3 regions of the Pseudomonas sp. GW821-FHT04D07 genome follow, and region 2 is predicted to be linked to each of the others. Evidence: predicted binding sites of a transcription regulator. Region 2 holds the regulator's gene; each other region holds the start of a gene.
The links. The regulator FliA, encoded in region 2, starts transcription of late flagellar genes. The targets are predictions, from matches to a motif close to CTAAAGTTTNNNNNNNNNNNGCCGNTAA.
Positions count from the first base shown of each region.

Region 1: AC07T0_RS08135 (methyl-accepting chemotaxis protein) is a predicted target of FliA. The motif match lies at 4,939-4,966, and genes of this name have one in related genera.
Region 3: AC07T0_RS23895 (methyl-accepting chemotaxis protein) is a predicted target of FliA. The motif match lies at 2,958-2,985, and genes of this name have one in related genera.

Region 1 is NZ_JBWKTH010000004.1:151,932-162,574, forward strand. Features, by position in the region: gene cyoA (ubiquinol oxidase subunit II) at 1-474, shown strand, start outside; gene cyoB (cytochrome o ubiquinol oxidase subunit I) at 478-2,496, shown strand; gene cyoC (cytochrome o ubiquinol oxidase subunit III) at 2,500-3,126, shown strand; gene cyoD (cytochrome o ubiquinol oxidase subunit IV) at 3,127-3,456, shown strand; gene cyoE (heme o synthase) at 3,467-4,354, shown strand; gene AC07T0_RS08130 (DUF4124 domain-containing protein) at 4,595-4,900, shown strand; gene AC07T0_RS08135 (methyl-accepting chemotaxis protein) at 5,034-6,659, shown strand; gene AC07T0_RS08140 (DedA family protein) at 6,667-7,251, opposite strand; gene AC07T0_RS08145 (LysR family transcriptional regulator) at 7,335-8,240, opposite strand; gene AC07T0_RS08150 (acetylornithine transaminase) at 8,342-9,577, shown strand; gene AC07T0_RS08155 (sensor domain-containing diguanylate cyclase) at 9,767-10,643, opposite strand, start outside.
Region 2 is NZ_JBWKTH010000001.1:644,406-655,048, forward strand. Features, by position in the region: gene flhA (flagellar biosynthesis protein FlhA) at 1-2,091, shown strand, start outside; gene flhF (flagellar biosynthesis GTPase FlhF) at 2,103-3,431, shown strand; gene fleN (flagellar synthesis regulator FleN) at 3,553-4,386, shown strand; gene fliA (RNA polymerase sigma factor FliA) at 4,383-5,123, shown strand; gene AC07T0_RS03070 (chemotaxis response regulator CheY) at 5,296-5,667, shown strand; gene AC07T0_RS03075 (protein phosphatase CheZ) at 5,690-6,478, shown strand; gene AC07T0_RS03080 (chemotaxis protein CheA) at 6,493-8,763, shown strand; gene AC07T0_RS03085 (protein-glutamate methylesterase/protein-glutamine glutaminase) at 8,816-9,961, shown strand; gene AC07T0_RS03090 (flagellar motor protein) at 9,961-10,643, shown strand, end outside.
Region 3 is NZ_JBWKTH010000024.1:92,060-102,702, reverse strand. Features, by position in the region: gene AC07T0_RS23910 (CaiB/BaiF CoA transferase family protein) at 1-867, shown strand, start outside; gene AC07T0_RS23905 (HpcH/HpaI aldolase/citrate lyase family protein) at 872-1,729, shown strand; gene AC07T0_RS23900 (LysR family transcriptional regulator) at 1,759-2,700, shown strand; gene AC07T0_RS23895 (methyl-accepting chemotaxis protein) at 3,033-4,652, shown strand; gene AC07T0_RS23890 (methyl-accepting chemotaxis protein) at 5,250-6,872, shown strand; gene AC07T0_RS23885 (hypothetical protein) at 6,897-8,051, shown strand; gene AC07T0_RS23880 (phosphate ABC transporter substrate-binding protein) at 8,063-8,467, shown strand; gene AC07T0_RS23875 (response regulator) at 8,604-9,233, opposite strand; gene AC07T0_RS23870 (efflux RND transporter permease subunit) at 9,676-10,643, opposite strand, start outside.

The DNA.
Region 1 (10,643 bases), on a different contig from region 2:
GCCAAGACACCGGTGAACTTCAAGATCACTTCCGACAGCGTGATGAACTCGTTCTTCATCCCGGGCCTGGGCGGTCAGATCTACGCCATGGCCGGTATGCAGACCAAGCTGCACCTGATCTCCAACGAGAATCATGAGTACGAAGGGATTTCCGCCAACTACAGCGGCGCCGGCTTCACCGGTATGAAATTCAAAGCGACCGCAACCAGCCAGGCGGATTTCGATGCCTGGGTAGCTGAGGTCAAGAAGGCACCTAAACAGCTTGAACAAGCTGAATACGCAGACCTTTCCAAGCCAAGCCAGGACAACCCGGTCGCGCTTTATTCCGCCGTTACGCCGAACCTGTTCCAGACCATCGTCGACAAGTACGAAGGTATGAAAGCAGGCAAGCCGGTCGAGCACGAGAAGAAAGAAGTGGCCGCAACGGAAGGAATGGACATGAGTTCGCATTCAGCTGCCGGGGCAGAGGAGTAAACGATGTTTGGTAAATTAAGTTGGGAAGCGGTCCCGTTCCACGAACCGATTGTCATGATCACGCTGGCGATGATCGCCGTCGGTGGCCTGGCGTTGTTCGCGGCGATCACTTACTTCAAGAAGTGGACCTACCTGTGGAGCGAGTGGCTGACTTCGGTTGACCACAAGAAAATCGGTGTCATGTACATAGTCGTGGCCATGGTCATGCTGCTGCGCGGTTTCTCCGACGCCATCATGATGCGGACCCAGCTGGCCATGGCCACCGAGGGTTCCCCGGGCTACCTGCCGCCTCACCACTATGACCAGATCTTCACCGCCCACGGTGTGATCATGATCATCTTCATGGCGATGCCTTTCTTCACCGGCCTGATGAACATTGTCGTGCCGTTGCAGATCGGTGCGCGTGACGTGGCCTACCCGTTCCTGAACTCCCTGAGCTTCTGGCTGCTGGTTTCCGGCGTGGTGCTGATCAACGTTTCCCTGGGTGTCGGCGAATTCGCCAAGACCGGTTGGGTTGCCTATCCGCCGCTGTCGGGCCTGCAATACAGTCCGGGCGTGGGGGTGGATTACTATATCTGGGCGCTACAGCTATCAGGGCTGGGTACGACGCTGACCGGGGTGAACTTCCTGGCCACCGTGCTGAAAATGCGTACCCCTGGCATGAAGCTGATGGACATGCCGATCTTCACCTGGACCTGCACCTGGGCCAACGTGCTGATCGTCGCTTCGTTCCCGATCCTCACCGCTACACTGGCTTTGCTGACGCTTGACCGTTACATGGATTTCCACATTTTCACCAATGAACTGGGTGGAAATCCGATGATGTACGTCAACCTGTTCTGGGCCTGGGGTCACCCCGAGGTGTACATCCTGATCCTGCCGGCGTTCGGGGTTTTCTCCGAAGTCATCTCGACCTTCTCCGGCAAGAAACTGTTTGGCCACCACTCGATGATCTACGCCAGCGGCGCGATCTCGGTGCTGGGTTTCATGGTTTGGCTGCACCACTTCTTCACCATGGGTTCGGGTGCCAACGTCAACGCCTTCTTCGGCCTGGCGACCATGCTGATCTCGATCCCGACGGGGGTGAAGCTATTCAACTGGCTGTTCACCATCTACCGTGGCCGTCTGCGCATGACCAGCCAGGTTCTCTGGACCCTGGGCTTCATGGTGACCTTCGCCATCGGCGGCATGACCGGCGTACTGCTGGCCATCCCGGGCGCTGACTTCGTCCTGCACAACAGCCTGTTCGTGATCGCGCACTTCCACAACGTGATCATCGGTGGTGCGGTCTTCGGTTACATCGCCGGCTTCAGCTTCTGGTTCCCGAAAGCGTTCGGCTTCAAGCTGCACGAAGGTTGGGGCAAGGCCGCGTTCTGGTTCTGGATCTCCGGCTTCTTCGTCGCGTTCATGCCGCTCTATGCCCTGGGCTTCATGGGTATGACCCGTCGCCTGAACTCCAGCACCAACCCTGAGTGGGTGCCTTACCTGTACGTAGCGTTGTTCGGTGCCATTCTGATCGCCTTCGGTATCGCTTCGCAATTGATCCAGATCTATGTAAGCGTGCGTGACCGCAAGCAGAACATGGATGTGACCGGCGACCCATGGAACGGCCACACCCTGGAATGGTCGACCTCGTCGCCACCACCGTTCTACAACTTCGCCGAACTGCCGAAAGCCGATGTGGTTGACCCCTTCACCGAAGCCAAGGAAGACGGTACCGCGTACTCGGTGCCCAAGCGCTACCAGCCGATCCACATGCCGAACAACACCGCGACTGGCCTGATCATGGGTGCTCTGCTGACCGTGTTCGGTTTCGCGATGATCTGGCACATCTGGTGGATGGCCATCGCTGGCCTGGCCGGTACCGTGATCTATTTCATCATCCACATCTCGCGTGATGATCAGGGTTACATGGTGCCAGTGGACGTCATCGAACGTATCGAAGCCGAGCAGCACAAGGTGCTGGCGGCAGCGAAAGTGACTCCTGCCACCCGTGTTGAATCTTCGCTGGAACAGGCTTAAACCATGTCGAACTTAGTGACCAATGCTGGACACGCCCATGGTCATGACCATGGGCACGATGACCACCACCACGATACGAGCGAGATGACCGTCTTCGGTTTCTGGCTCTACCTGATGACCGACTGCATTCTGTTTGCGTCGATCTTCGCAGCGTACGCGGTGCTGGTTAACAACGTAGCGGGTGGCCCGTCGGGCCACGACATCTTCGAACTGCCTTACGTGCTGGGTGAAACCGCCTGCCTGTTGCTCAGTTCGATCACCTACGGCTTCGCCATGCTGGCGTTGTTCAAGGGCAAGAAAAGTCAGGTCCTGGTCTGGTTGGCGATCACCTTCCTGTTCGGCCTGGGCTTCATCGGCATGGAAATCAACGAATTCCACAAGCTGATCGAAGAAGGCTTCGGCCCTAACCGCAGTGGCTTCCTGTCCGGGTTCTTCACCCTGGTCGGGACTCACGGTGTCCACGTCACCAGCGGCCTGATCTGGATGGCCGTGATGATGTACCAGGTCTGGAAAAACGGCCTGACGCCAAGCAACATCACCCGCCTGAGCTGCCTGAGCTTGTTCTGGCACTTCCTGGACGTCGTGTGGATCTGCGTATTCACCGTTGTTTACCTGATGGGGACTCTGTAAATGGCTAATGCACAGCATTCCAGTGATGCCAACCACGGCAGCGTGAAGTCCTACATGGTCGGCTTTGTCCTGTCGATCATCCTGACTATCATCCCGTTCGGCCTGGTGATGTACCCGTCGCTGCCCAAGGCGGCCACCCTGTGGATCGTTCTGGTCTTCGCCGTGATCCAGGTGCTGGTGCACCTGGTGTACTTCCTGCACCTGGACCGTTCCGCGGCGCAGCGTAACAACGTAGTGGCGTTTATCTTCGCGGCACTGGTGATCGTTCTGCTGGTGGGTCTGTCGCTGTGGATCATGTTCAGCATCCACGCCGTCATGATGGCGAAGTGAGGTAAACCCGATGTCGCTCAAGCACTTTATCCAAATCACCAAACCGGGGATCATTTTCGGTAACGTGCTTTCTGTGGCGGGTGGTTTCTTCCTGGCCTCGAAGGGGCATGTCGATCTGGCCATCTTCCTGGCGGCCATGATCGGTACTTCGCTGGTGGTGGCGTCCGGTTGCGTGTTCAACAACTGCATCGACCGTGACATCGACCTGAAGATGGAGCGCACCAAGAACCGAGTGCTGGTCCAGGGGCTGATTTCCCTGAAACTGGCGCTGATCTACGCCAGCGTCCTCGGGATCGCCGGCGTGGCCTTGCTGTACCGCGTCGCCAATCCGTTGGCGGCGCTGTTCGCGGTGATCGGCTTTGTCATCTACGTCGGCTTCTACAGCCTGTACTTCAAGCGCAAGTCGGTTCACGGCACGCTGATCGGCAGTCTGTCGGGGGCGATGCCACCGGTGATCGGCTACGTGGCGGTGAGCAACAGCTTCGACATGGCGGCCCTGACGCTGCTGGTGATGTTCAGTTTGTGGCAGATGCCGCATTCCTACGCGATCGCGATCTTCCGCTTCAACGATTACCTGGCCGCATCGATTCCGGTGTTGCCGGTGAAGCGCGGGATCCTGGTGGCCAAGAAGCACATCCTGCTCTACATCCTGGCCTTCCTCGGCGCGACGTTGATGCTGACGTTCAGCGGTTATGCCGGCATGAGCTACCTGGCCGTGGCCGCGGCCATGGGCATGTACTGGTTGTACATGGCCTGGACCGGCTACAAGGCCGTGGATGACACGGTCTGGGCCCGCAAGCTGTTCGTGTTCTCGATCTTCACCATCACCGCCCTGAGCGTGATGATGTCGCTGGACTTCAAGGTGCCGAGTGAGTTGCTGCTGACTTACGCACACTGAGGATTGGATCCATGTATGGCGAAAGGCTTACATGCGGCGACACTGATCTCCTCTGTTGAGCCTTCATGACTGGGCTTAATCTGTACCTATCGCTGCTACGCAAGGATGCGTGCAGGATCAAGGACGATCGAACCAGGCCATGGAGGCCGCCGACAGGATGTCGGAATGTTTTGAAGAAAACCCGCTTCGGCGGGTTTTCTTTTATCTGTGGATGACCATCACGTACAGGGATGCACACGCATGGGCAGAGGTCTGGTCTTCGTTCTCCTTCTTGGCGCTTCCAGTTCGGTTTTCAGTGCCGACGCCTATAAGTGCGTGAGCCATGATGGCAAGATCAGTTTCGCCGCGCAGCCCTGCGCGCCGGACCAGGGCGTGTCTACCTGGGAAGGCCGTACCCAGCGCACGCAACTGCGCAGCGTCTCGGCCGATGAGGCCAAGCCCGACAACATCAATCAGCGCGCCACGAAGATCCTGCAGGCGGGTTACCACACGCGCATCATCTACAAGCTCAATATCGTTCCCGGGCCTGGACAGAAAACCCCTTGAGTCCTTCTTTCGCACGCGCGAAATTGTCGGGTAATTATTTCAAGTTGTCATACAACGTGCCGATAGCCTGCCAACTCTGGAGCTAAGGCCTGAGGTTAACCGACCCCAGGCCATGACAAAAAAGGCGCTCGTCATGTTTCTTCGTCAACTGAATATCGCACCTCGCGCGGCGTTGGGTTTTGCCTTGATCGCCCTGCTGGTGGCCTTGCTCGGGGTGTTCGCCCTGGGCCAGATGTCGAACATCCGCGAAGGCGAGGTGGCCGTTGAAAGCCAATGGCTGCCGAGTATTCGTGGGGGCGACGAAATTCGCGAGATCATGTTGCGGATCCGCACCATCTCCCTGCGCATGGCCCTCGACCAGGACCCGAAGAACATCGCGGTGTACCGCGGCCAGATGGACGTGCGTGACAAGGAATTGAGCGAGCGGATCGTCGCCTACGACAAATTGGTCACCACACCCGAGGCCCGGGCGTTGTACGACCAGTTCAAGACCACCTTCGCTGCCTACCGTACCGGTATCGCCCAGTCCTTCACCCTGGCCGAGCAGGGCCGGCGTGACGAACTGAGCAAGCTGTTGCTGGTGGACATGAAGACCGTGGTGGACGGTTCCGGCAAGCAACTGACCGATCTGGCCGACCTCTTTACCAAGCAGGTGGCGGCCGAGAGCCAGAAGTCCGAGTCGCATTACAGCGACTCACGGATGATCGTTATTCTGTTTATTGTCCTGGCGGCCCTGGCTACCGTGGGCCTGGCGATGCTGTTGACGCGCAGCATCGTCAAGCCCCTGGGACAGGCCTTGAGCGCGGCGCAGAACGTCGCACGCGGCGATCTGACTCAGCGTATCGAAAGCCATGGCAACGATGAAGTCAGTCAGCTGCTCGAAGCCCTGGCCACCATGCAGCAGACTTTGCGCGACACCTTGCAGGGCATCAGCGGTTCGGCGACCACGCTGGCCACGGCGGCGGACGAACTAAGTGCGGTGACCCAGGGCAGCACGGAAGGCCTGCAACAGCAGAACCATGAAATCGAACAGGCGGCCACTGCGGTCAACGAAATGACCACGGCGGTGGAGGAGGTGGCGCGCAATGCGGTGTCCACCTCCGATGCCACCCGTAAATCCAGCGAGTCGGCGCGACTCGGCCAGGAGCGGGTGAGCGAAACCGTCGGTGCCATCAGCGCCCTGTCCGGGGACGTCGAGCGCACCGGAGAGTTGGTGCGTTCACTGGCTGATCAGTCCCAGGGCATCGGCAAGGTACTGGAAGTGATTCGGGCGATTGCCGAGCAGACCAACCTGCTGGCACTCAATGCCGCCATCGAAGCGGCCCGTGCCGGCGAGAGCGGACGCGGCTTTGCGGTCGTGGCCGATGAAGTGCGGGCCCTGGCCCATCGCACCCAGCAGTCGACCCAGGAGATCGAACAGATGGTGTCCGGCATGCGCAGCGGCTCGACCCTGGCCCTGGAATCGATGCACACCAGCACCGCCCGTGCCGCCAGCACCCTGGCGTTGGCCGAACGGGCCGGCGAAGCGCTGGTGACGATCACCGCCTCGGTGCATGAAATCCACGAGCGCAACCTGGTGATCGCCAGCGCGGCGGAAGAGCAGGCCCAGGTCGCCCGGGAAGTCGACCGTAATCTGGTGAACATTCGCGACCTGTCGATCCGCTCGGCGACAGGGGCCGATCAGACCAGCGCCGCCAGCCACGAACTGTCGCGGCTGGCGAATTCGTTGCAGGGATTGGTCGGACGGTTCCGGGTCTGAGCCCGGCTCAGACCTTCTGGCGTTGCCGCGCCCTGGCCCGCAGATGGCGCACCAGGGCGATCCCCGCGACGATGACCACGACCCCGATCACGATGGGCAGGCGATAGGGCTTGAGATTGCCCAGCAGGCTTTCGAGGAACCCACCGGCCCAATAGCCGGCCGTGGCAAAGAGCGTGGCCCAGACCGCGGCCCCGAGCAGGTTCATCAGGCTGAAGCGCAGCGGCGACAGCCGGCTGGCGCCGATCACCATGGGGCCCACCAGGCGCATGCCGTACAGGAAGCGCACGGCGAAGATCGAGGTCAGCGGATGGCGTTGAATCAGTCCGGTCACCCGTTCTATGGCGGCTTGCTGGCGATGCAGGCGCGGTAGCAGGCGCGCGCCGAAGTAACGGCCGGTCCAGTACAGCGCCTGGTCGCCGAGCATCCCGCCGAGGCTGGCCCAGAAGATCACCAGCGGCAGGTGCAGGACTTGCTGGTGCGCCGCCACCCCGCCGAGGATCAGGATGGTTTCCCCTTCCAGCAGGCAACCGATGAAGATCGCCCAATAGCCGTAGGTGGTGAGCAGGTAATTGAAGTCGATGTGTTCGAACATAGCGCTGTACTGATCCTTGTATCGGTCATGGGCTGCGTTGCCGGTGCAGGCATTCTGGGCAGGCTCGCCCGTCCCGGCAAGCCTTACGACTGGCCCCACTTCTCCAGCGCGAACGCCACGAAACTGCGCAGCTTGGGCAGCCGGTAGCGGTCTTGCGCATAGAGCAGGTTCATCGGTCGGCTGGGCAGTTTGTACGTACCCAGCAGCGGCACCAGTCGTCCCTCGCGCAGATCGTCGCGCAGCAAGGCATCCGGCAGCATCACGATACCCATGCCGCAAAGCGCCGCCTGATACAACGCTGAAGAACTGTTGATGGTCATCGGGCCGCTGACCGGCACCAGGATTTCCCCCTCCGGCCCGCTCAGGCTCCATTGTTTTTCCACCGTCCGCCAGTCGTCTCCGGCCGGGTAGGCGAAGGCCAGGCAGTCGTGATGTTGCAGATCCTGGGGGATGATCGGTGTCCCGCGCCGTTTCAGATACGACGGCGATGCACAGACGGTCAGCGCATAGTTTTCCAGAGGGCGGGCAATCAGCGCCGAGGGTTCGGGCACCCCCAGGCGGATCGCCACATCGAAGCCGCTGTCGATCAGGTCTTCGCGCTGGTTGCTGAGCATCACGTCAAGCTTGATCCGCGGATAACGCAGCACGAATTCGCTCAGGGCCGGGGCCAGGCGTTCGGAGCCGAAGGTCAGCGGCGCGGTGATCCGCAGGATACCGCTCGGCTCGCCCTGGGCCTGTTCCGCCAGGCGCTCGGAATCCGCCACCAGCCCCAGCACCTCAAGACAACGCTGATAGTAGGTCGAGCCGAATTCAGTCAGACGCTGGCGCCGTGTCGTACGGCTCAGCAGGCTGACCCCGAGCCGTTGTTCCAGTGAGCGCAGGTGATTGCCGACCATGGTGGTGGAGATGCCGCACTCCAGGGCGGCGGCGGTCATGCTGCCGCTCTCCACCACGGTCACGTACACCCGCATTGCCTGGAAAAGATCCATTATCAATCTCAGCTTTAAAATGATTGAAGTGCAACGGAGTTTATCCAGCTCAAGTGGCTAACGATACTGCCAGTACCACCCAATGCCTGGAGCTCGACGCCATGACCGCCGCTAGCCTGATGACCACCTATCAACCGCTGGACCTGGGTTTCGTCAAGGGGCTGGGCACCCGCCTGTGGGACCGCGAAGGGCGCGAGTACCTGGATGCGGTGGCCGGCGTGGCGGTGACCAATGTCGGTCATTCCCACCCGCGCCTGGTGAGTGCCATCCGCGAGCAGGCCGGCCTGCTGCTGCACACCTCCAACCTCTACAGCATCGACTGGCAGCAACAGCTGGCCCAACGCCTGGCCCAGCTATCGGGCATGGATCGGGTGTTCTTCAACAACTCCGGCGCCGAGGCCAATGAAACGGCGCTGAAACTGGCGCGACTGCATGCCTGGCACAAAGGTATTGAGAAGCCATTGGTGGTGGTCATGGAAAACGCCTTTCACGGCCGCACCCTGGGCACCTTGTCCGCCAGCGATGGTCCGGCGGTGCGTTTGGGTTTCCATGAGCTGCCGGGGGACTTCATCAAGGTGCCGTATGGCGACCTGGCGCTGCTGCACAGCATCGCCCGCAGCCACGGTCAGCGGATCTGTGCGGTGTTGATGGAGCCGATCCAGGGCGAAAGCGGTGTGCAACTGCCGCCGCCGGGCTACCTGAAAGCCGTCCGCGACCTGTGCAAACGGCGCTCCTGGTTGCTGATGCTCGACGAAATCCAGACCGGTATCGGCCGCACCGGCCAGTGGTTCGCCTTCCAGCACGAAGGCATCGTTCCGGACGTGATGACCCTGGCCAAGGGCTTGGGCAATGGCATTCCCATCGGCGCCTGCCTGGCGCGGGGCAAGGCCGCCGAACTGTTCACCCCGGGTAGCCATGGCAGCACTTTCGGCGGCAACCCGCTGGCCTGTCGGGCCGCCTGCACCGTGCTCGATATCATCGAGGAACAGGGCCTGGTGGAGAATGCCCGGGAGCAGGGCGAGCGTTTGCTGGCACGGCTGCGTGCTGAACTGGGCGATTGCCCGCAGGTCCTGGCAATACGTGGGCAAGGCCTGATGATCGGTGTCGAACTGCGCCAGCCGGTACGTGACCTGGCGCTGATCGCGGCGCGGGACCAGGGCTTGTTGATCAACGTGACACGGGGCAAGACCATTCGCCTGCTGCCGCCACTGATTATCGATGAGCAGGAGGTCGAGATGATTGTGAAAGGGTTGTGTAGCGTATTGCAGTGGGAAAAAACCACGGCAATAGCGAAAGGCTTACACGCCGCACCCGCAATCGCCTCTATGAGCGTTTGAGCGGCTGCCCTATTCTGGATCCATCACTGCTGCGCAAGGATGTGCACAGGATCAGGGATGATCGACCATCGCCAGGACGGCAGCCGACAGGACGTTGGAATGGTCAAAAGAAAACCCCGCTTCGGCGGGGTTTTTTGTGTCGGCAGGAAAAGCCGATGCTGCCTGAAGGCGCTTCCGCTGAATGCCGCCTCAATTGGAAATCACGTTCTTGCCGGCACCCTTGGCGCGATACAGGGCCTGGTCGGCCCGGCTCATCAGTTCGGCCATGGGCTCGTCGGCGCAACGTTCCACCACCCCGAAACTCATCGTCAGCGAACTCAGGCCCAGGGGCTTGCGTTGCCGCAGGTGCTCGCGCATCTGTTGCGCCAGGTTCATGGCGGCGGTGAGTGGGCTGTCCGGCAGGACAATCATGAACTCGTCGCCGCCCCAGCGTGCCAGCAGGTCGCTGTCGCGCAGACAGCCCTGGAGCGTCTGCGCCACCTCGACCAGTACTGTGTCGCCGCCTTGATGCCCGTGTTGGTCATTGATGAGCTTGAAATCATCGATATCCATGGCAATCAGCGACAGCGCCTGGCGAAAGCGTCCGGCGCGCTGGCATTCCCGGGACAGGATCTTTTCCAGGCGATAGCGATTGGCAACCCCGGTCAGTGAATCGCTCTCGGCCAGGCGGCGGTTTTCCTCGAGTTGGGCCTGCAACCGCCGATTGACCCGTGACAGTTCGGCGGTTCGTTCGGCGACGATGGCCTCGAAAGACTGGGTCCGTACTTCCAGCTGTTCGAGCAGGCGCCGCTGGTCTTCGAGACTGCGGTGGGCGCCAATCATCCGTGCGACCGAACCGTCGGGGTTGCGGGCGATCACATAACCGCGATCTTCGATCAGGATATAGTCGCCGCTGCGGGTTCGGCAGCGGTACTCGGCGTGATAACCCAGGGTGCGTTCATTCAGGTGATCGTCGAAATGGGCCATCACCTGTGGGTAGTCGTCGGGATGAATCACGTTCTCCCAGGTGAAGACGTTGTTCGGCAGGCTATTGGGGGAGTAGCCGAGCATCTCGTACCAGCCGGGG
Region 2 (10,643 bases):
CTGAGCAGCCTCGGCCGGGGCAACCTGGGTGTGCCGGTGCTGCTGTTGGTCATGCTGGCGATGATGATGTTGCCAGTGCCGGCGTTCCTGCTGGATGTGTTCTTCACCTTCAACATCGCCTTGTCGATCGTGGTCCTGCTGGTCTGCGTCTATGCCCTGCGGCCGCTGGACTTTGCGGTGTTCCCGACCATCCTGCTGATCGCCACGCTGTTGCGTCTGGCATTGAACGTGGCCTCGACCCGGGTGGTCATGCTCCACGGCCAGGAAGGCCACGCCGCGGCCGGTAAGGTGATCCAGGCCTTCGGTGAGGTGGTGATCGGCGGCAACTACGTGGTCGGTATCGTCGTCTTCGCGATCTTGATGATCATCAACTTTGTCGTGGTCACCAAGGGTGCCGGACGGATTTCCGAGGTGAGCGCGCGTTTCACCCTCGATGCGATGCCCGGCAAGCAGATGGCGATCGACGCCGACCTCAACGCCGGCCTGATCGATCAGCCACAGGCCAAGCTGCGGCGTCTGGAAGTCGCTCAGGAAGCCGAGTTCTACGGCTCGATGGACGGTGCCAGCAAATTCGTCCGCGGTGACGCCGTCGCCGGCCTGCTGATTCTGTTCATCAACCTGATCGGCGGCATGGCGGTCGGGATCTTCCAGCACCATATGAGCTTTGCCGACGCCGGCAAGGTCTACGCCTTGCTGACCATTGGTGACGGTTTGGTGGCGCAATTGCCATCACTGTTGTTATCCACAGCCGCGGCGATCATGGTGACCCGGGCTTCCGGTTCGGAAGACATGGGCAAGCAGATCAGCCGGCAGATGTTCGCCTCGCCCAAGGCCCTCGCTGTCGCCGCCGGCCTGATGGCGGTGATGGGCCTGGTGCCGGGCATGCCGCACTTTTCCTTTATCAGCCTGGCGGCCGTGGCCGGCGGCATGGCTTATATGCTCTGGAAAAAACAGAATGTCGCCAAGGTCCAGGCCCTGGCCGAAGTCCAGCGCCAGCAGGACCTGCTGCCATCGCCGGCACGGACCATGGAAACCAAGGAGCTGGGCTGGGACGACGTCAGTCCCATCGACATGATCGGCCTGGAAGTCGGTTATCGCCTGATTCCACTGGTGGACCGCAACCAGGGCGGGCAATTGCTGGCGCGGATCAAGGGGGTGCGCAAGAAGCTCTCCCAGGACCTGGGCTTTCTGATGCCCACTGTGCATATTCGTGACAACCTTGACCTGGCACCCAGTGCCTACCGCCTGACCCTGATGGGGGTGACCCTGGCTGAGGCCGAGATTTACCCGGATCGCGAGCTGGCGATCAATCCGGGCCAGGTCTACGGCCCGCTCAACGGGATTACCGCCAAGGACCCGGCCTTTGGTCTGGAGGCGGTCTGGATCGAGGTCAGTCAGCGTTCCCAGGCGCAGTCCCTGGGGTACACCGTGGTCGACGCCAGCACCGTGGTGGCGACGCACCTCAACCAGATCCTCTACAAGCACTCCAGCGAGCTGATCGGCCACGAGGAAGTCCAGCAACTCATGCAATTGCTGGCCAAGGGCTCGCCGAAGCTGGCCGAAGAGCTGGTGCCGGGGATCATTTCCCTGTCGCATCTGCTCAAGGTGCTGCAGGCCTTGCTCGCCGAACACGTGCCGGTCCGCGACATCCGCAGCATTGCCGAAGCGATCGCCAACAATGCCTCCAAGAGTCAAGATACTGCCGCTATGGTTGCCGCGGTTCGCGTCGGATTGTCCCGTGCAATCGTCCAAAGCATTGTGGGGCTTGAGTCCGAGCTGCCTGTGATCACCTTGGAGCCCAGGTTGGAACAGATATTGCTCAATAGTCTGCAGAAGGCCGGACAAGGCTCGGAAGAAGGCGTTCTTCTGGAACCGAGCATGGCCGAGAAACTCCAGCGTTCGCTGATCGACGCCGCCCAGCGCCAGGAAATGCAAGGGCAGCCGGTGATCCTGCTGGTAGCTGGACCGGTTCGCGCGATGCTTTCGCGGTTTGGACGACTGGCGGTGCCAAGTTTGCATGTCTTGGCCTACCAGGAAATTCCGGACAACAAGCAAGTGACCATCGTTGCGACAGTAGGGCCCAACGGCTGAGGTAGTGGGTTATGCAAGTTAAGCGTTTTTTCGCCGCCGATATGCGTCAGGCCATGAAGCTCGTGCGTGATGAGCTGGGCTCGGACGCGGCCATTATCGGCAACCGCCGGATTGCGGGCGGTGTCGAGCTGACGGCTGCCCTGGACTACAAGCTCTCGGCGCTGTCGCCGCGGGTGCCGAACATGGAGCTCGAAGACGAGCTGCGCAAGACCCAGTCGCGTATCGTCACCGCCCAGGCCGAACTGAGCTTGCGCAGTGACGGCGATACCGACAACGCAACCAATCGCCAACTGTTCGCCGGCCTGCCGCTGACCGCCGCCGAGCCGCTGATCGAACCGACTTTCGACGAGCCGCGGCGCCCGGCGCCAGCGCCTGTGGTGCACGCCCCGGCGGTGGACCAGCGGGTGTTCGACTCGATGCGTTCGGAACTCAACGGCCTGCGTGAGCTGCTGGAAGTCCAGCTGGGCTCCCTGGCCTGGAACCAGTTGCAAGGCCGTCAGCCGCAGCAGGCCAACCTCTGGCGCCGTCTGCAGCGCATCGGCCTGTCCGGGCCGCTGTCGCGCGACCTGCTGGAACTGGTTACCGGGATCGACGAGCCACGCCAGGCCTGGCGCATGCTGCTGGCGCACCTGGCGCGGATGATTGTCACACCCGAGATCGAGCCACTGGAAGAGGGCGGTGTGATTGCCATGGTCGGTCCTGCCGGCATGGGCAAGACCACCACGCTGGCCAAGCTGGCGGCGCGCTACGTGCTCAAGTACGGCGCGCAGAACATCGCGCTGGTGAGCATGGACAGCTTCCGCATCGGCGCCCAGGAGCAGCTCAAGACCCTGGGGCGGATCCTCAATGTCTCGGTGACCCATGTCGACCCGGGCCAGTCCCTGGCCCAGGCCCTCGATCCGCTGCTGCGCAAACGCGTGGTGCTGATCGATACCGCCGGCCTGCAGGCCAGCGACCCGGCGTTGCGCATGCAACTGGAAAGCCTGGCCGGACGCGGGATCAAGGCGAAGAATTATCTGGTCCTGGCTACCACCAGCCAGAAACAGGTGCTGACGGCCGCCTACCACAGCTATAAACGCTGCGGGCTGGCCGGTTGCATCCTGACTAAACTGGATGAAACGGCGAGCCTCGGCGAAGTGCTGAGCCTGGCTATCAGTCACGAACTGCCCGTGGCCTATCTGACCGACGGGCCGCGTATTCCGGATGATCTGCACCTGCCACGCCGGCATCAACTGGTGTCCAGGGCGGTCAGTGTGCAAATGCAGGAAGAACCCAGCGAGGAAGCCATGGCCGATATGTTCGCTGATATCTACCACAGCCCGTCGAAGCGGGTGGGCTGAGATGAGTATTCAGACGTTGCAAATTACCTACATCGATGGTCTGCCACGCATTGTTCCGACAAGTGAACGCGCAGCCACTTATGTGGCCTTCCGTCTAAGCAAGACAAGGTAAGAAGAGAACATGGGCAGCATGCATCCCGTACAGGTGATCGCGGTGACCGGCGGCAAAGGTGGCGTCGGGAAGACCAACGTGTCAGTGAATTTGTCCCTGGCGCTGGCTGAGCTTGGCCGGCGCGTCATGCTGCTGGATGCGGATCTGGGGCTGGCGAATGTCGACGTCCTGCTCGGCCTGACCCCCAAACGCACCCTGGCCGACGTGGTCGAGGGCCGCTGCGAACTGCGCGACGTACTGTTGCAAGGTCCGGGCGGGATTCGCATCGTGCCGGCGGCCTCGGGGACCCAGAGCATGGTGCACCTGAGCCCGGCGCAGCATGCCGGCCTGATCCAGGCATTCAGCGATATCGGCGACAACCTCGATGTGCTGGTGATCGACACGGCCGCGGGTATTGGCGAGTCGGTGGTCAGCTTCGTCCGCGCGGCCCAGGAAGTGTTGCTGGTGGTCTGCGACGAGCCGACCTCGATCACCGACGCCTACGCCTTGATCAAACTGCTCAACCGCGACTACGGCATGAACCGCTTCCGCGTACTGGCCAACATGGCCCAGAGCCCGCAGGAAGGCCGCAACCTGTTCGCCAAGTTGACCAAGGTCACGGATCGTTTCCTGGATGTGGCCCTACAATACGTCGGCGCCGTTCCTTATGACGAGTGTGTCCGCAAGGCCGTGCAAAAGCAGCGCGCGGTCTATGAGGCATTTCCCCGTTCGAAATGCGCCTTGGCGTTCAAGGCAATCGCGCAGAAGGTCGACACCTGGCCGCTCCCTGCCAATCCTCGGGGGCACCTGGAGTTTTTCGTCGAGCGTCTGGTGCATCAAACGAGTGCGGGACCGGTTCTATGACTGCCAGTGGCTATCGCATGTATTCCAAGTCGTCACGTGACAGCCAGTATGAACTGATCGAGCGTTACGCACCTTTGGTCAAACGTATTGCCTATCACCTGCTGGCGCGACTGCCGGCCAGCGTTCAGGTCGAGGATCTGATCCAGGCCGGGATGATCGGTCTGCTGGAGGTCTCGACCAAGTACGACGCGAGCAAAGGTGCCAGTTTCGAGACCTATGCCGGCATCCGTATCCGCGGCGCGATGCTTGATGAAGTGCGCAAGGGTGACTGGGCACCGCGTTCGGTGCACCGCAATACACGCATGGTCAGTGACGCAATTCGTGCAATTGAAGCAAAAACCGGCCGTGACGCTAAAGATCACGAGGTTGCAGCCGAACTCCAATTGAGTCTCGACGATTATTACGGGATTTTGAACGATACCTTGGGCAGTCGCCTGTTCAGTTTCGACGACCTGTTGCAGGACGGCGAACATGAAGGGCTGCACGAGGACGGCGCGAGTGCTCATCTCGAACCGTCGCGCGATCTGGAAGATGAACGCTTCCAGGCGGCGCTGGCGGATGCGATTGCCAATTTGCCGGAGCGTGAGCGACTGGTGTTGGCGCTGTACTACGACGAAGAGCTGAACCTCAAGGAAATTGGTGAGGTGCTGGGGGTCAGCGAATCGCGAGTCAGCCAGTTACACAGCCAGTGCGCGGCCCGCTTGCGGGGGCGTTTGGGGGAGTGGCGAGCGCGTTGAAGGCAGTGCGGGAACACTGCGAACGAGACCGACATGGCGTTTGACGCCCTGTGGGAGACTCGGCCGGATGAGGTTTCCATGCAGTCGTTGAGTGCTGTGCCGAATTGATTGAACAGCGCGTCCAGGTGCTGAACGCGTTTAAGACTGCTTGGAGGTCGAATTGGACAAGAACATGAAAATCCTCATCGTTGACGATTTTTCAACGATGCGGCGGATCATCAAGAACCTGTTGCGTGACCTCGGGTTCACCAACACGGTTGAGGCGGACGACGGTACTACCGCGATTCCCGTCCTCAACAGCGGTAGCATCGACTTTCTGGTCACTGACTGGAACATGCCCGGCATGACCGGCATCGATCTGCTGCGCCACGTGCGTGCCGATGAAAAGCTCAAGCACCTGCCGGTGTTGATGGTCACGGCCGAAGCCAAGCGCGAGCAGATCATCGAAGCTGCCCAGGCCGGTGTAAACGGCTATGTGGTCAAACCATTCACGGCCCAGGCGTTGAAAGAGAAGATCGAGAAAATCTTCGAACGCATCGGCTGATGAAGTCCACCACGGGGGCGCTATGGAGCACAACGAATCTTCACTGGGTGATTTTGAACTAACCCTGAAAAAACATGCCCGCGAACTGGTCGACAGCCTTGAAAAAGGTCGATTTGGCGACGCGGTGCAAATGATCCATGAGCTGAATCAGACCCGTGACCGTGGCCTGTACCTGGAAGTCGGCAAGCTCACCCGCGAATTGCACAGCGCTATTGTCAACTTCCAGATCGACCCGCATATGCCGCAGGCCGAGGAAGTCTCGCAGATCACCGACGCCACCGAGCGCCTGTCCTATGTGGTCAGGCTGACGGAAGCCGCGGCCAACCGCACCATGGACCTGGTGGAGAGTGCGACCCCGAGGGTCACTGGCCTGAACGTGGAGGCCAAGGCCTTGGGCGCTGACTGGAGCCGTTTCATGCGGCGCGAAGTCGGTGCCCAGGAGTTTCGCGAGTTGGCGCGGCGGGTCGAGACGTTCCTGTCCCGCAGCGAGCAGGAAACCCGCGCGGTGTCGAGCGAGCTGAACGATATTCTGCTGGCCCAGGATTACCAGGACCTTACCGGTCAGGTGATCAAGCGCGTGACCCAAATGGTCACCGAAGTGGAAAGCAACCTGCTCAAACTGGTGCTGATGGCCAGCCAGGTCGACCGTTTTGCCGGTATCGAGCATGATCACGATGCCATCCTTGCCGAAAAAGATCCGCAAAATGAGTTGGCCAAGGGTGTAGGTCCGCAGATTCATGCCGATAAACGTGAAGACGTTATGTCCGGTCAGGACGATGTCGACGATTTGCTTTCCAGTCTTGGATTCTAGGAGCACCCAAACACATGAGCTTCGGCGCCGATGAAGAGATCCTTCAGGATTTTCTGGTTGAGGCCGGCGAGATTCTGGAGCAACTGTCCGAACAACTGGTCGAGCTGGAAAGCCGGCCTGATGATGCGGACCTGCTCAATGCAATCTTTCGCGGTTTTCACACTGTAAAAGGGGGCGCCGGCTTCCTCCAGCTCAACGAGCTGGTGGAGTGCTGTCACATCGCCGAGAACGTGTTCGACATCCTGCGCAAGGGTGAGCGACGTGTCGACTCGGAGCTGATGGACGTGGTCCTGGAAGCGCTGGATGCGGTGAACGGCATGTTCAGCGAAGTGCGCGAACGTGGCCCGATCACTGCGGCAACCCCGGAACTGCTGGCGGCCTTGGCGCGTCTGGCGGAACCGGCGGCTGCCGAAGTCGTGGCCGCGCCGGTGGCCGAGGCCGTGGTGCCTGAAGCGGTCGCTGAAAGCGAGTCTGGTGACATCACCGACAATGAATTCGAATTGCTGCTCGACTCCCTGAACAGCGTCAAGGCCGCAGCCGAGGCACCAAAAGCCATGGCCGTGGGTGCGGCGCCGGGCGAGGCTGGCGGCGATGAAATCACTGATGCCGAGTTCGAATCGCTGCTCGACCAGTTGCACGGCAAGGGCCAGTTCGCCCCGGATGCGGTCGCGGCACCGACTTCGCCGGCAGCCCCAGCTGCCGCCAGCGGTGCGCCGGAAAGTACCGATATTACCGACGACGAATTCGAAGCTTTGCTGGACCAGTTGCATGGCAAGGGGTCGTTCAAGGTCGAAGCGCTCGATACCACCGCGGCTTCGGCCCAGGCGGCTGAAAGTACAGGCGCCGCCAGCGGTGACCTGATCACCGACCAGGAATTCGAATCGCTGCTCGACGAGTTGCATGGCAAGGGCAAATTCACCGAAGTGGCCGCGACCACGGCGGTGGCTACGCCGGTGGCGGCCAAACCGGCCGCTGCTGCCGCGCCTGCCGCCAAGGCACCTGCTCCGGCAGCGGCGACGCCAGCCCCGGCCAAGGCCGCGCCGGCACCGGCACCGGCTCCGGCCCGCGCGCCGGCACCTGCCGCCGCCGCTGGTGACAAGCCGGCCGCCAGCGAAGCGGAAACCACCGTGCGGGTCGATACCGCGCGCCTGGACGAGATCATGAACATGGTCGGCGAACTGGTGCTGGTGCGTAACCGCCTGGTGCGCCTGGGCTTGAACAGTGGCGATGAGGCCATGTCCAAGGCCGTGTCCAACCTCGACGTGGTGACCGCCGACCTGCAGACCGCGGTGATGAAAACCCGCATGCAGCCGATCAAGAAAGTTTTCGGCCGCTTCCCGCGCCTGGTTCGCGACCTGGCCCGGCAGTTGAAGAAAGAGATCAACCTGGAACTGGTGGGCGAAGAGACCGACCTCGACAAGAACCTGGTGGAGGCCCTGGCCGACCCGCTGGTCCACTTGGTGCGCAACTCGGTCGACCACGGTATCGAAGAACCGGCCGACCGCGAGGCCATGGGCAAGTCCCGCAGCGGTCGGGTGATCCTCTCCGCCGAGCAGGAAGGCGACCACATCCTGCTGTCGATCTCCGATGACGGCAAGGGCATGGACGCCGACGTGCTGCGCAGCATCGCGGTGAAGAAGGGCCTGATGGACAAGGATGCGGCCGATCGCCTGAGCGAGACCGACTGCTTCAACCTGATCTTTGCCCCGGGTTTCTCGACCAAGACCGAGATTTCCGACGTGTCCGGGCGTGGCGTGGGCATGGATGTGGTGAAAACCAAGATCGCCCAGCTCAACGGCACCATCAACATCTACTCGACCAAGGGCAAGGGCTCGAAGATCGTCATCAAGGTCCCGTTGACCCTGGCGATCATGCCGACCCTGATGGTCATGCTCGGCAACCAGGCCTTTGCCTTCCCGCTGGTCAACGTCAACGAGATCTTCCACCTCGACCTGTCGCGCACCAACGTGGTCGACGGCCAGGAAGTGGTGATTGTCCGCGACAAGGCCCTGCCGCTGTTCTACCTCAAGCGCTGGCTGGTCAGCTCGGCCGCTCACGAAGAGCAGCGCGAAGGCCATGTGGTGATCCTTTCAGTGGGCACCCAGCGGATCGGCTTCGTCGTCGATCAGTTGGTCGGCCAGGAAGAAGTGGTCATCAAACCGCTGGGCAAGATGCTGCAGGGGACTCCGGGTATGTCGGGCGCCACCATTACCGGTGACGGTCGCATTGCCTTGATTCTCGACGTGCCGAGCATGCTCAAGCGTTACGCCGCACGGCGTATTTGATTCTGGACCGGCGGCGGCGCTTAAGTCCGCCGCCGTGCCTAACGGAGTGTTTATGGTAGTCAAGGTCCTGGTGGTGGATGATTCGGGGTTTTTCCGCCGCCGCGTCTCGGAAATCCTTTCGGCGGATCCGAGCATCCAGGTCGTCGGTACGGCGACCAACGGTAAAGAAGCCATCGATCAGGCCCTGGCCCTCAAGCCGGACGTGATCACCATGGACTACGAGATGCCGATGATGGACGGCATCACGGCGGTGCGGCATATCATGCAGCGCTGCCCGACTCCGGTATTGATGTTCTCGTCCCTGACCCACGAAGGCGCCCGAGTGACCCTCGATGCGCTGGACGCCGGGGCCGTGGATTTCCTGCCGAAGAATTTCGAAGACATCTCGCGCAATCCCGAGAAGGTCAAGCAACTGTTGTGCGAGAAGGTTCACAGCATCTCGCGCAGTAACCGTCGCTTCAGCAGTGTTCCCGCCGCCGCGCCGTCTCCGGCCGTTACGCCGACACCGGCGTCCGGCAGCTATGGCAGCCCGGCTCCGGCGCCCGTGCGGACCACCCCGGTGGCCAGTCGTGCCCCGGCCCCGGCCCCGGCCCCGACACAGGCTTCGGTATCGACTTCCGGGGCACCGAAGCGCAAAGCCTACAAGCTGGTCGCCATCGGTACGTCCACCGGTGGTCCGGTGGCCTTGCAACGGGTCCTGACCCAGTTGCCGGCCAGCTTCCCGGCGCCCATCGTGTTGATCCAGCACATGCCGGCGGCCTTCACCAAGGCCTTTGCCGAACGTCTGGACAAGCTCTGCCAGATCAATGTCAAGGAAGCCGAGGATGGTGACATCCTGCGTCCCGGCCTGGCCTTGCTCGCGCCAGGTGGCAAGCAGATGATGATCGACGGGCGCGGCGCGGTGAAAATCCTGCCGGGTGATGAGCGTCTGAACTACAAGCCCTGTGTGGATATCACCTTCGGTTCCGCGGCCAAGTCCTATGGCGACAAAGTTCTGGCGGTGGTGCTCACCGGCATGGGCGCCGACGGCCGCGAAGGTGCGCGTCTGCTCAAGCAGGGTGGCAGTGCGATCTGGGCCCAGGACGAAGCCAGTTGCGTGATCTACGGCATGCCCATGGCCATCGTCAAAGCTGAGCTGGCCGATGCGGTCTACAGTCTGGATGAAATCGGCAAGCATCTGGTCGAGGCCTGCCTCTGATGGATGTGTTGAGCCTTATCGGGATTATCCTGGCGTTTGTCGCCATCATTGGTGGCAATTTCCTCGAAGGGGGTCACCTTGGGGCCCTGGCCAACGGTCCGGCGGCCTTGATCGTGCTGGGTGGGACCATCGGCGCGGCCTTGCTGCAATCGCCGATGAGTGCATTCAAGCGTGCCATGCAGATTCTCGCCTGGATCCTCTTTCCGCCGCGCATCGACCTGCCCGCCGGCGTCGAGCGGGTGGTCAACTGGAGCCTGACGGCGCGCAAGGAGGGCCTGCTGGGCCTGGAAGGCGTCGCCGAGGCCGAGCCCGACACCTACTCGCGCAAAGGCCTGCAACTGCTGGTCGATGGCGCCGAGCCGGAAGCCATTCGCAGCATTCTGGAGGTGGATTTCTACACCCAGGAAAGCCGTGATATCGAGGCCGCCAAGGTCTTCGAAAGCATGGGCGGCTATGCGCCGACCATCGGCATCATCGGTGCGGTGATGGGCCTGATTCACGTGATGGGTAACCTCGGCGACCCCTCGCAACTGGGGAGCGGCATTGCCGTGGCCTTCGTCGCCACCATCTACGGCGTGGCCAGTGCCAACCTGGTGCTGCTGCCGGTGGCGAGCAAGCTCAAGTCGATTGCCTTGCGCCAGTCACGTTACCGGGAAATGCTCCTCGAAGGCATCCTGTCGAT
Region 3 (10,643 bases), on a different contig from region 2:
ACGCTGGAAAAAATGGGGTTGGCGCCGGAAACCCTGCTCGAAATCAATCCCAAGCTGATCATCGTTCGAATCTCCGGATGGGGACAGACCGGTCCTTACAAAGAAAAACCCGGCTTCGGCACGCTGATTGAGGCAATGTCCGGATTCGCGGCCTTAAATGGATTCGCCGACAAGCCCCCCTCACTTCCCCCCCTTGCGCTTGCGGACATGATTGCGGGGGTTTACGGGGCCGCAGGGGTACTCACAGCCCTGCATCAAGTGAATCGTTCGAAGAAAGGTCAAGTCATCGACCTGTCGCTTTTTGAGCCCATCTTCTCGGTTATTTCCTCGGAAGCCGCGAAAATCCAACTAACAGGTATACCTACCGAACGCACCGGAAATCAAGCAAGTCATGCCGCACCCAGAAATATATATATGTGCAGCGACGGCAAATATGTGGCCCTTTCGGGCTCCATGCAGTCGATGGCCATGAAAATCTTCGACACTATTGGCAAGCCCGAACTGAAACGTGACGAGCGCTTCATTGACAACAACGCCAGGGTCAAAAACCGCGAACAGCTCGATGCAATCATCGGCCGATTCATGATGCAGCACACACGGGATCAGGCACTGGAGATCTTTGAGCAGGCAGCAGTGACCGTCGGCCCGGTTTGCACGGTAGCCGATCTGATTGATCACCCTTACACAATGGGCCGTCAGACGATCGTACATTTGCCTGATGAAGACATGAATACAATCCCGATGCATAACATTGTTCCTCGACTTGTGGGAACGCCTGGCGGCTTCAGACGCCCAGCCCCCAAGGTCGGGGAGCACAACGAAGAAATCCTCCGTGAACTCGGCCACTACCCAGCCAATAAGAGTTAAAGCCATGATCCGTTCATTTTTATTCGCACCTGCTGATAACGCCAAAATTATCGAGAGCGCACTTGGTCGCCCTACCGATGTGATCATCCTGGACCTGGAAGATGGTGTTCATGAGAGTCGGAAGTCAGCTGCCCGCCATTCGATTAACGATAACCTTCAACGGATCAAAGCTTCCAAAAAGCTGGCAGCTGTCCGGGTGAATGGACCTCTTAACACCGCTGTCTGCGATCTGAGAGCAGTGATCGGAGAAAACCTGGACATCATTCTGCTGCCCAAAGTCGAGCACTATCGTGATGTCCAGCTCATCAGCCAATTGGTTGGCGACCTTGAAAGAGAAAAGCAGCTTGCTCCGGGCCGGATTCGATTCCTTCTTCAGATTGAATCGTCGATTGCGCTACCCGCACTTCATCAGATCGCCGCTGCCGACCCGCGCATTATGGGAATGATGCTGGGAAGCGAAGACTTTTCCCTTGATTGCGGTGGAAAACCTATCCCATCACTACTGATGGGGCCGAGCATGATGGTACTTTTCGCCTGTCGCGCCGCCGGCATACAGCCCATTGGTTTCATCGGTTCAATCGCGGACCTTGGGGACAGTACCGGCTTCAAGGCAAAACTGGATGAGGCCAAATCTCTGGGGTTTCGTGGAGCGGTAGTCGTACATCCTAAATACCTGGACGCAATTAACGAATGTTATACTCCAAACAGCGCTGCGCTAGCTGAGGCTACCACCATTGTCGATGCATTCCATGAAGCAGACCGCAAAGGGCTGGGCGCTATCAAGGTCGGTGATCTAATGATCGACAAGCCTGTTTACCTGCGTGCAAAGCGCCTGCTTGACGAGTCATCAAATACTCGCTGACACCTCATCACGAACTGGAAGGACTGCTGTTGAACCTGAAGCAAATCACATACTTCATGGCTGTGGCTGAACAGCGGTCTTTCCAGAAAGCCGCTAATAATCTCCATATTTCTCAGCCTTCAATCAGTGCACAGATCAAGCTGCTTGAAGAGGAAATTGGAGTGCTCCTATTCGAACGTCGTTTCGATGGCGTGACCCTCACCCCCGAAGGACGTGACTTTCTTGGACATGCGAAGAATGTCCAGGCTGCTTTCCAAGGCGCAAAGCAGGCAATGCAGCATCTGAGGTCGGCAGAGCATGGCTCTGTCGCGGTCGGGCTGCCCGGTTCCTTGACGTCTTTACTGGCAGTGCCATTGATCAGGGCGGTCAAACGCGAGCTGCCTAACGTTAAGATGCGAATTGTCAGCGGCCTGAGTGGGCATCTTCGGGAGTGGTTGATAACAGGTGAAATTGATCTAGGGTTGATATTCTCGACCCATCAGACAGAAGATCTGGTGACCACGCCTCTAATCACAGAGGATCTTTTCATCGCAGGCCATACGGACAGCTTCCGTCGAGACGCACTTAACAGCGACGGTGAGCTAAGGGCCTCATTGCTGAATCAATTCCCACTCGTGTTACCTGGCGCCGGACACGGGCTGAGGCGTGTTATCGATGATGTGGTAATCGGCCATGGTGTGAGTCTGGATATCATTGCCGAAATTGATGCTCATGAACCATTGCAGCAAATGGTCATCGACACGCAATGCTACACCATATTATCGCTCGCTGCGGTTCACCGCCATCCGGAACACATCTACACAGCTCGCATTGTGTCGCCAACTATCAAGCGCACGATCTACTGTGCCACTCACTCCAAGCGCCCGTTGTCCGGCGCAGCAAGGCGTGTAGAAACGCTACTGAAAATGCAACTATCCAAGGCTTTGGCAGAGGGTTGGTGGAGAAATGCCATCGATATCGGGCTAGGCTAATGCCGTGCAGCGGTTGACGTGCCACACACCAACTGCTCTTGTTGCGGTCCATCTGCAATCCTACAAACTGAAAAATTCAAACTACAGCCACCGCTCCTACTTGCGAGCGCCAAGTACCTCACGTGAGACGACCCACCAAAAACAACTCAACAAAAACAATCAAGCGAAAAATACTCATCAAAAAATATCACTTTTGGAAATGTTGTTTTCGGCACACGATAATTTCTAAAAAAAAATCAACCCCACATTCACAAAACCTTCAGATACGATCCATGCCGCCGATAATTTAGTTGCACCGACATCCCGGCGGTAACACTAATACAGGACTAGACATGAATCTCCGTTCTCTTAAAATAGCCCCTCGCAGCACGTTATGTTTTGGGCTGATAGCCGTTGTAGTCGCCGCACTGGGGTTTTTCGGCCTCCATCAACTGTCCAGCATACGTACTGAAAGTGAGCTGATTGAAAGAGACGCCATACCGGGCATTGTCTCCATTGATAATCTGGCCCTACAGCTGGCAAGGGTTCGAGTAGAGACGCTCCGGTTGGCAGCTGTCCCCTCGGCCGTGGATACCACTCGGGAGTCGATCAAGAAAATTGGCCAGGGCGTTGACGCAGAGTTCGCCAGATACGAGGCCCTGGGCGTTACCGGAGAAGAACGCGCCACCTTTGACCAACTGCAGGCCGCTTATCGTGACTATCTTATTCAAGTAGACCAGCTTACCGCACTCGTCAAGCAAGGCAACCTGGACCAAGCCCGCATTCAGATCATGTCGACCATGGCCAATAGCGGCAACCGGATGAATGAATTCGCCAAGCGGCTCCAGACGCACAGCCTCGACCTCACGGCCTACCATACCCAAGTGGGCGCTACACTTTACAGCGAATCCAAAACGATCACCGCCATTGTAATTGCACTCGCGCTCTTACTGACCCTCCTACTTTCCTGGCGCCTGACTCGCAGTCTGACAATCCCCCTTGATGCTGCCGTGCAGGCGGCTGAAACCATTGCGTCGGGAAACCTGACACAGCACCTGGACACCACCGGCGTAGATGAAGCCTCACTACTCCTCAGGTCAATGGCCTCCATGCAAACCACTCTACGCGAAACACTCGACCGCATTGGTAAATCTGCCGAACAACTCGCCTCCTCGACGGAGGAAATGAGCGCTGTCATGAATGAAAGCGCCCAAGGCCTGCATCAGCAGAACGCCGAAATAGATATGGCCGCGACAGCCGTCACGGAGATGAGCCATGCCGTTGAGGAGGTGGCCTCCAACGCAGTTGCGACCTCCAACGAATCCAGGGCCGCCTCCGACACTGCGCGCCAGGGCCAAGTACAACTGGCCGATACGTTAACGGCTATCAGCGCCCTCACCGATAACGTGGTCGACGCATCGGATCAAGCGCGGAACCTGGCCGAGCAGACACGGAACATCAGCAAAGTTCTGGACGTCATACGGGCTGTAGCAGAGCAGACCAATCTGCTGGCGCTCAATGCGGCGATCGAAGCAGCACGTGCAGGTGAGGCTGGCCGCGGATTTGCCGTTGTTGCGGATGAAGTCCGCTCGTTGGCTCATCGTACCGGAGAGTCGACTCGCGAAATTGAAACCATGATCAGCACCATTCAACAAGGTACCCACCAGACGGTGGAGGCCCTACTCACCAGTGCGGACCAAGCCCGCCAGACGCAGGTGCAGGCCCAGGCGGCCAATGATGCTCTCAGTACCATTGCGCATGCTGTATCAGGGATTAACGAACGTAATATGGTAATCGCCAGTGCGGCCCAAGAGCAGTCGGAGGTCGCCCGAGAGGTGGATCGCAATCTCGTCCGTATACACGACCTCTCGATCCAGACCTCGGCAGGTGCGGAGCAAACGCATACAGCAAGTCAGGAGCTCTCAAGGCTTGCAGGCGACCTCAGTGATTTGGTCAATCGCTTTAAGGTTTGATTGAAGAGTCCCCAGGCGAGTCCTTGATCTCTCCACCCAGCTCGGGTCCACGGCGCCGACCTGCAGGATCACGCGGCGCCAACTCAACGACGAGGTCATGGATCAACTACTGAGATACAACCATGAACGCTTACATTCGATACTTTCTTGCGTAAGCCCTTTGTAATGTTCAGATCCAGGATTTGACCGTCTGTATATTATTACTGCCCTTCCGCGAACTGCTCTAGTAGGGCGATGCCTACCAAATCCACAAATCCGCCTACCCAAAAAATCAGCGCCCCCTGATAGTCAAACGCAGAGCATGGCCTGTAGCATTTAACGCCAATAGCATGTTGCTTCCACTCTTTGGAAACAGAATTAATGACTCCGACACCCACCAGAAAATCCACCATCGAATGAAGAATATGCCATAACAATCACGCCACCAACCCACCCTCAGAAGGCGTAGCTGTGATGTTACTGATTCTGTCAGTTGAGTGCGACTGCCGATGAGCGCCGGAGGGTTTTACAGCCTGCCTAATAGTCAATGGAGTACTAAACGGTCAGTGTTGACTTTCGTACTTTAAACGACTCTGCTCCGCCTCTGAGAACAAAAAAATGCGAGCAAAAATATCCCTGACATTGAAATTGTCGATTATGCCAGCAGTGGCACTTTTTGGACTGTTAGTTTTTGTCGGTTATACATCCTTGCAGTTATCAAACACCGATACTCGTCTGTTCGAATTGGAAAACGGTAGCTATCCAACACTTGAAAAAACAGATGCCGTGATCTTCCAGTTTTCCCGCTTACCGGGCTTGCTCAACAGCGCGGTCACCGCCGGTGAGATAGAGGCCCTCAACGAGGGACATAAAATAGTTGATGACATCGTTGCCAAGCAATCTGAGCTTAAACAGCTTTCCGAGCAGCAGCCGGCACGCAATCAAAAACTGACGACCTGGAACGAGGCGATCAAACGCTACGCGGATAACGCCTTCTCGACGTCCGAGCAACTGATAAAGGGCTCCGGTACCTTCGAAAGCTTACACTCCAACATTGACCGCATGAGCATTGATCTGAAAACCGCCCAAGGGCTGGGTGACACCTTCCGGGCCAATGCCTACCAGGACTTTCAGGCCAACCTGTCGCTGACCCGCACGGATAACGCCACCACCACTCGGGTTGGATACATTCTGACGATGATACTGGTGTTGCTGGTGAGCACAGGTTCAGTGCTTGTCATTCGGCGAATCATGAACAACGTTCATGGCGTGATTGACTCCCTCACAGCAATTGCCAGCGGCGACGGTGACCTGACACGAAGAGTCGATGTGCGCTCGGACGATGAAATTGGGGAAATGATCAAGCTGTTCAACAGTTTTCTCGATAAATTGCAGGCAACGATCCACCAGATCGTCGAGGCGGCGAGCCCATTGGGTGCAATGTCCACGCACCTCTACCGACTGACTCAGAGCTCAGAAGAAAACACTAAGTCCCAGCAAGGTCGTATCGATTCGATCAGTAGCGATATCCATACGATGACGGTCAGCATCCAGGAAGTTGCCCAACGCTCCCAGCAGGCTTCACAGAAGGCCGGTGCGGCGTTCAAGCAGGCCGACTCCGCTCGCCAAAACATCGGCGGGCTATCGAACCATATCAGCGACCTGGGTGTCAGCGTGCTTGAAGCGGTTCAGGCCATGCAACAATTGGAAGAAGAAACCCAGCAAGTGGGTTCGGTCCTGACCGTCATCCGCAGTGTGGCCGAACAGACCAATCTGTTGGCACTCAACGCCGCCATCGAGGCTGCCCGCGCCGGTGAACAAGGACGTGGGTTTGCGGTGGTAGCCGATGAAGTACGCAACCTTGCACAGAAAACCACCGCGTCCACTGCCGAAATCCAACACATCATTCAGCGCTTGCAGAACAGTGCAAACAGAGTGCTCGACATCATGGTGCTCAATGGCGAAAAGGCCCAGGCCAGTATCGAGCGCTCAGTGCAGGCTACCCAGACGTTGGAAGCCATTGCGGGGGCTGTGCACCAGATCAATGAGTTGAACGCCGGTATCGCTCAGTTCACCCATGAGCAAATCGGTCTGTCGAACTCTATCCAGCGAGAGACTGAAGTCCTCAAGCTCGATTCACAAGTATCCGCTAATGGTGCCGACGCCACGGCTCGCCTGGGCGAACAGCTGGTCGGCACAGGCGACGACCTAAGAGCGGCAACCGCTCAGTTCAGCGTTTAACACAACACCAAGAGAGCAATCCGAATGATCAGTACTCGAGTCTTAAGTATCGCTGCGCTGTGCGTGGCGAGCAGTCCGGCGTTCGCGCTGGATCAAGGCGACTATCGTTTTAATGGTTTTGGCACCTTGGGTGTTACGCACCTGGGCGGTGCGGGCGACAGCCATGGTTACGGCATCACCGGTCAGACGAATGATCATTGGCGGGGTGACCAGCTATCGAAACTGGGTGGGCAATTACAGTACGGCATTACCGATACTGTCGGTTTGACCGCTCAAGCGATCATCAAGCCACAACAAGATGAGTGGCAGGGGAATCTGGAGTGGCTATACCTGTCATGGCAGGCAACCGATAAATTGAAATTCCGCGCCGGCCGCCTTGGCGGAACGGCTTATATGTACTCGGACACACTCAATATTGGTTTTACCAACCCCTGGATTCGCCTGCCAGACGAAGTCTACAGCCAGGTCCAAATCACCAACTACGAAGGCGCCGACTTCATCTATACCGAGCCGTTATCGTTTGGTTCACTGACGGTTCAGGCCTCCGGTGGTGCCGCCAACAATCGTAAACTGTTCATACTCGATGAGCTTTACGATGTGAACTACAAGAATTTTTTTGCCGCTAACGCTACGTTGGCCGTCAACAACTTCGGCTCCTTGCGCATTGGTTATGCCCAGACGGATGTAACTTCCGATGACCATGCGCCTATCACCACCCCATTCGGAGTCGTTGATCAGACGTTGGTTAAACTTGATAACACCCACGCGACTTTTACCTCAGTGGGTTACCAATACGATAACGGCATATGGATCACCAGCGACGAATGGACCCGTCGCACTATAGCCGAAGGCTCGAGTCCCGTTGAGGCAATGTACTTCATGGCAGGACGCCGCTTCGGCGACTTCCTCGCTCACGTCACCTATGGTCACATGAAAGATGATTCCGGGTGTGAAAACTCTTGGACCTACGGCCTGAACTACAGCGTTACTCCGTCGGTTATAGTGAAGGGCGAGTTCAAGCGAGTCGACACTCATGGTGGCACTTCGGGAGTGTTCGTCAAGAACGCCCAGGAAACTTTCAACAATGCTCTGTTTTCCCAAACTTCAGGCGCCCTCGGCGCCCCCTCACGAAACTTCGAGGGTGACATCATTAGTATCGGCGTCGATTTCGTATTCTAAGGAGAGCAAAAATGAAACTGATCATTAGCGCTCTCAGCGCCTGCACGTTACTGACCTTCGGCTCGTTAGCAAACGCCGAAGTGGCGGTGATCGTCAATACAGGCGCAAGTTCGGCGCCCACCCAATCGGACGTAGCAAACATTTTTCTTGGCAAGGACAATTCGTTCAAGGCGGTGGATCAGACCGCTTGGAGCCCCACCAAGGATAAGTTCTACCGTGCTGTCACCAATAAAAATGAAGCGCAGTTGAAGTCCTATTGGTCAGGTGTGATATTCACCGGTAAAGGCCAACCGCTGCCCAGCGTAGTGGACGACAACGCCGTCATTACTCGAGTTTCTTCACAGGCAGACGCTATCGGTTATGTGGATAAATCGACGGTGAATGACAAAGTCAAAGTGCTGTTCACCTTACCTTGATCTCTGAAGTTTAATCTAAAGCTTGGCGCCGCACGCCAAGCTGTTTTATATACCCCAAACCGAGCACGCATTGGCCTCCGGATTACATCGACTCGACGGTACTCGTTCAGCCAATTCTAACTAGAGGCGTGAATGCTCAGAGCGACGGCTGGGTCATGGCATAGCGAACGATATCGGCTGTACTGGTGAAGCCCATTTTTTCCATAAGGCGGGCTTTGTGGGTACTGACGGTCTTATGGCTGATGACCAGTTGCATGGCAATCCGCGAGACGCTTAGGCCACAGGACAGCAGACGCATGACTTGCAGTTCCCGGTTGGTAAGCGCGTCATGTTGGCTGCATGGTCCCGGGCCACTGGCGGCAAAAACGATTTGTTCGGCCAAACCGGCGTCGATATAACGCCCGCCGGCAGCCACTTTACGGATAGCCGTAAATAGGGCTTCAGGGTCGCTATCCTTGGTCAGATAGCCGCAGGCACCCGACCAGAGCGCCCGCTGGGCGATCTGTACTTCATTGTGCATACTCAGCACGAGGATCGGTAATTGCCGATAACGGATACGGATGCGCGCAATCAGATCTTCGCCACAGATGCCCGGCATGTTCATGTCAAGCAGGAGAAAGTCTACGTCGTCCTGACGCAGCCGTTCGAGCAACATGACACCGTTTTCCGCCTCGGCCACAACTTTCAGGTCGCTGGCCAAGGCGAAGATCTGTTTCAGGCCTTCACGCATAATTGCGTGATCATCAGCGATCATCAATCGGATCATGGGGCCTCCGGGGCCGGCTGAATAGGGATATGCACCCGAACACGAACGCCCTGTCCCGGGATACTGTTGACGGTAGCCTTCGACCTGCCGCCCACAGAACCGCCACCGATAATGCACACCGCGCCAGCGCAATCGTAGATCTTGTTTTCGTTGTTCACTTTGCACTCCTCGGGATCTATAACCAGAAGCCTAAGTTAGCCAAGAAGTGCAGGAGCAAGCAGGGGCGAAGTGGACGTAAAAGGGGTCGTCAACGGACTTTATAACGAACGCCTTAAGCGCCCTCCCTGTCGCTGACTGATTATGCGATTCACAGAGCAACCTGCTGGTATGCAGGACAATCACCCGGCTGGGGGATGATGGTCTGGGTCTACGGGTCGGCCAGTGCCAGACGGCGGTATCCGGGGGGATCATCAGCGCCTCCCGGCGAGTCGAGTCCTCATCGTTACACAACCCGACTTGAGCTGAGCACATCAGCTGACTTTTCTGAGCGTTTACGAAACAACAACCCATAGAGCACTGGAATCAGCCCCAGCGTCACCAGAGTCCCCAGGGCGAGTCCTCCCATGATCGTAATGGCCATGCCTTTCCACAGCGGACCAGCGAACAGCATCAACGGAATCAGACCAATGATACAGGTCAACTTGGTCATGATAATGGGTCGCAGCCGCTTGACCGCAGCCCCCACCACGGCTTCGTGTAGGGGCAAACCCTCTCTCCGTTCGACCTCGATACGCTCCAACAACAACACCGCATTGTTGACGATGATGCCGGCCAGGGATAGCAAGCCAAAGGTTGCCATGAATCCGAACGGGTAACCGGTCAGAACCAAGGCCGCCGACACACCGATCAAAACAAATGGCACGCTGGCCACCACGATCAACAGCTTTCGAAACGAGTTGAACTGCCAGACGAACAGCAACAACATCGCAACCAGGGCATGCGGCAGGTACTGCAGTAACGCCTGGTTGGCCGCGGCAGAGTCCTCGATCTCTCCGCCCAGTTCGATCCGGTATCCAGGCGGCAGGTCCATGGCATCGACCTGCGGCGCCAGGCGCTCGACAATCGAGCTGGCTGTCAGCGACGGATTGTGCCCAACCACCGTGATCGTCCGCTCCAGGTTGCGACGCAGGATAGTCGACGCTTCGACCTCGGCGCGCACTGTCGCGACAGCAGCCAGAGGTAACGCATCGCCCCCCGCAGCCGGATGGATCAGGGTGCTCCCCAGATCGTTCGTCGGGGTACTGGCGTTCGTGGGTTCGCGCAAGACAATGGGTACGCTCGTCTCGCCATCCTGCATCGAAGACGCCAGCAAGCCCCCGTTGCGCAGCTGCAACGCCTGGGCAATGTCCTGGGTGCTGGCCCCAGCCCTTCGCGCCTGGTACTGATCGACGACGACGCTGTAACGCAGTT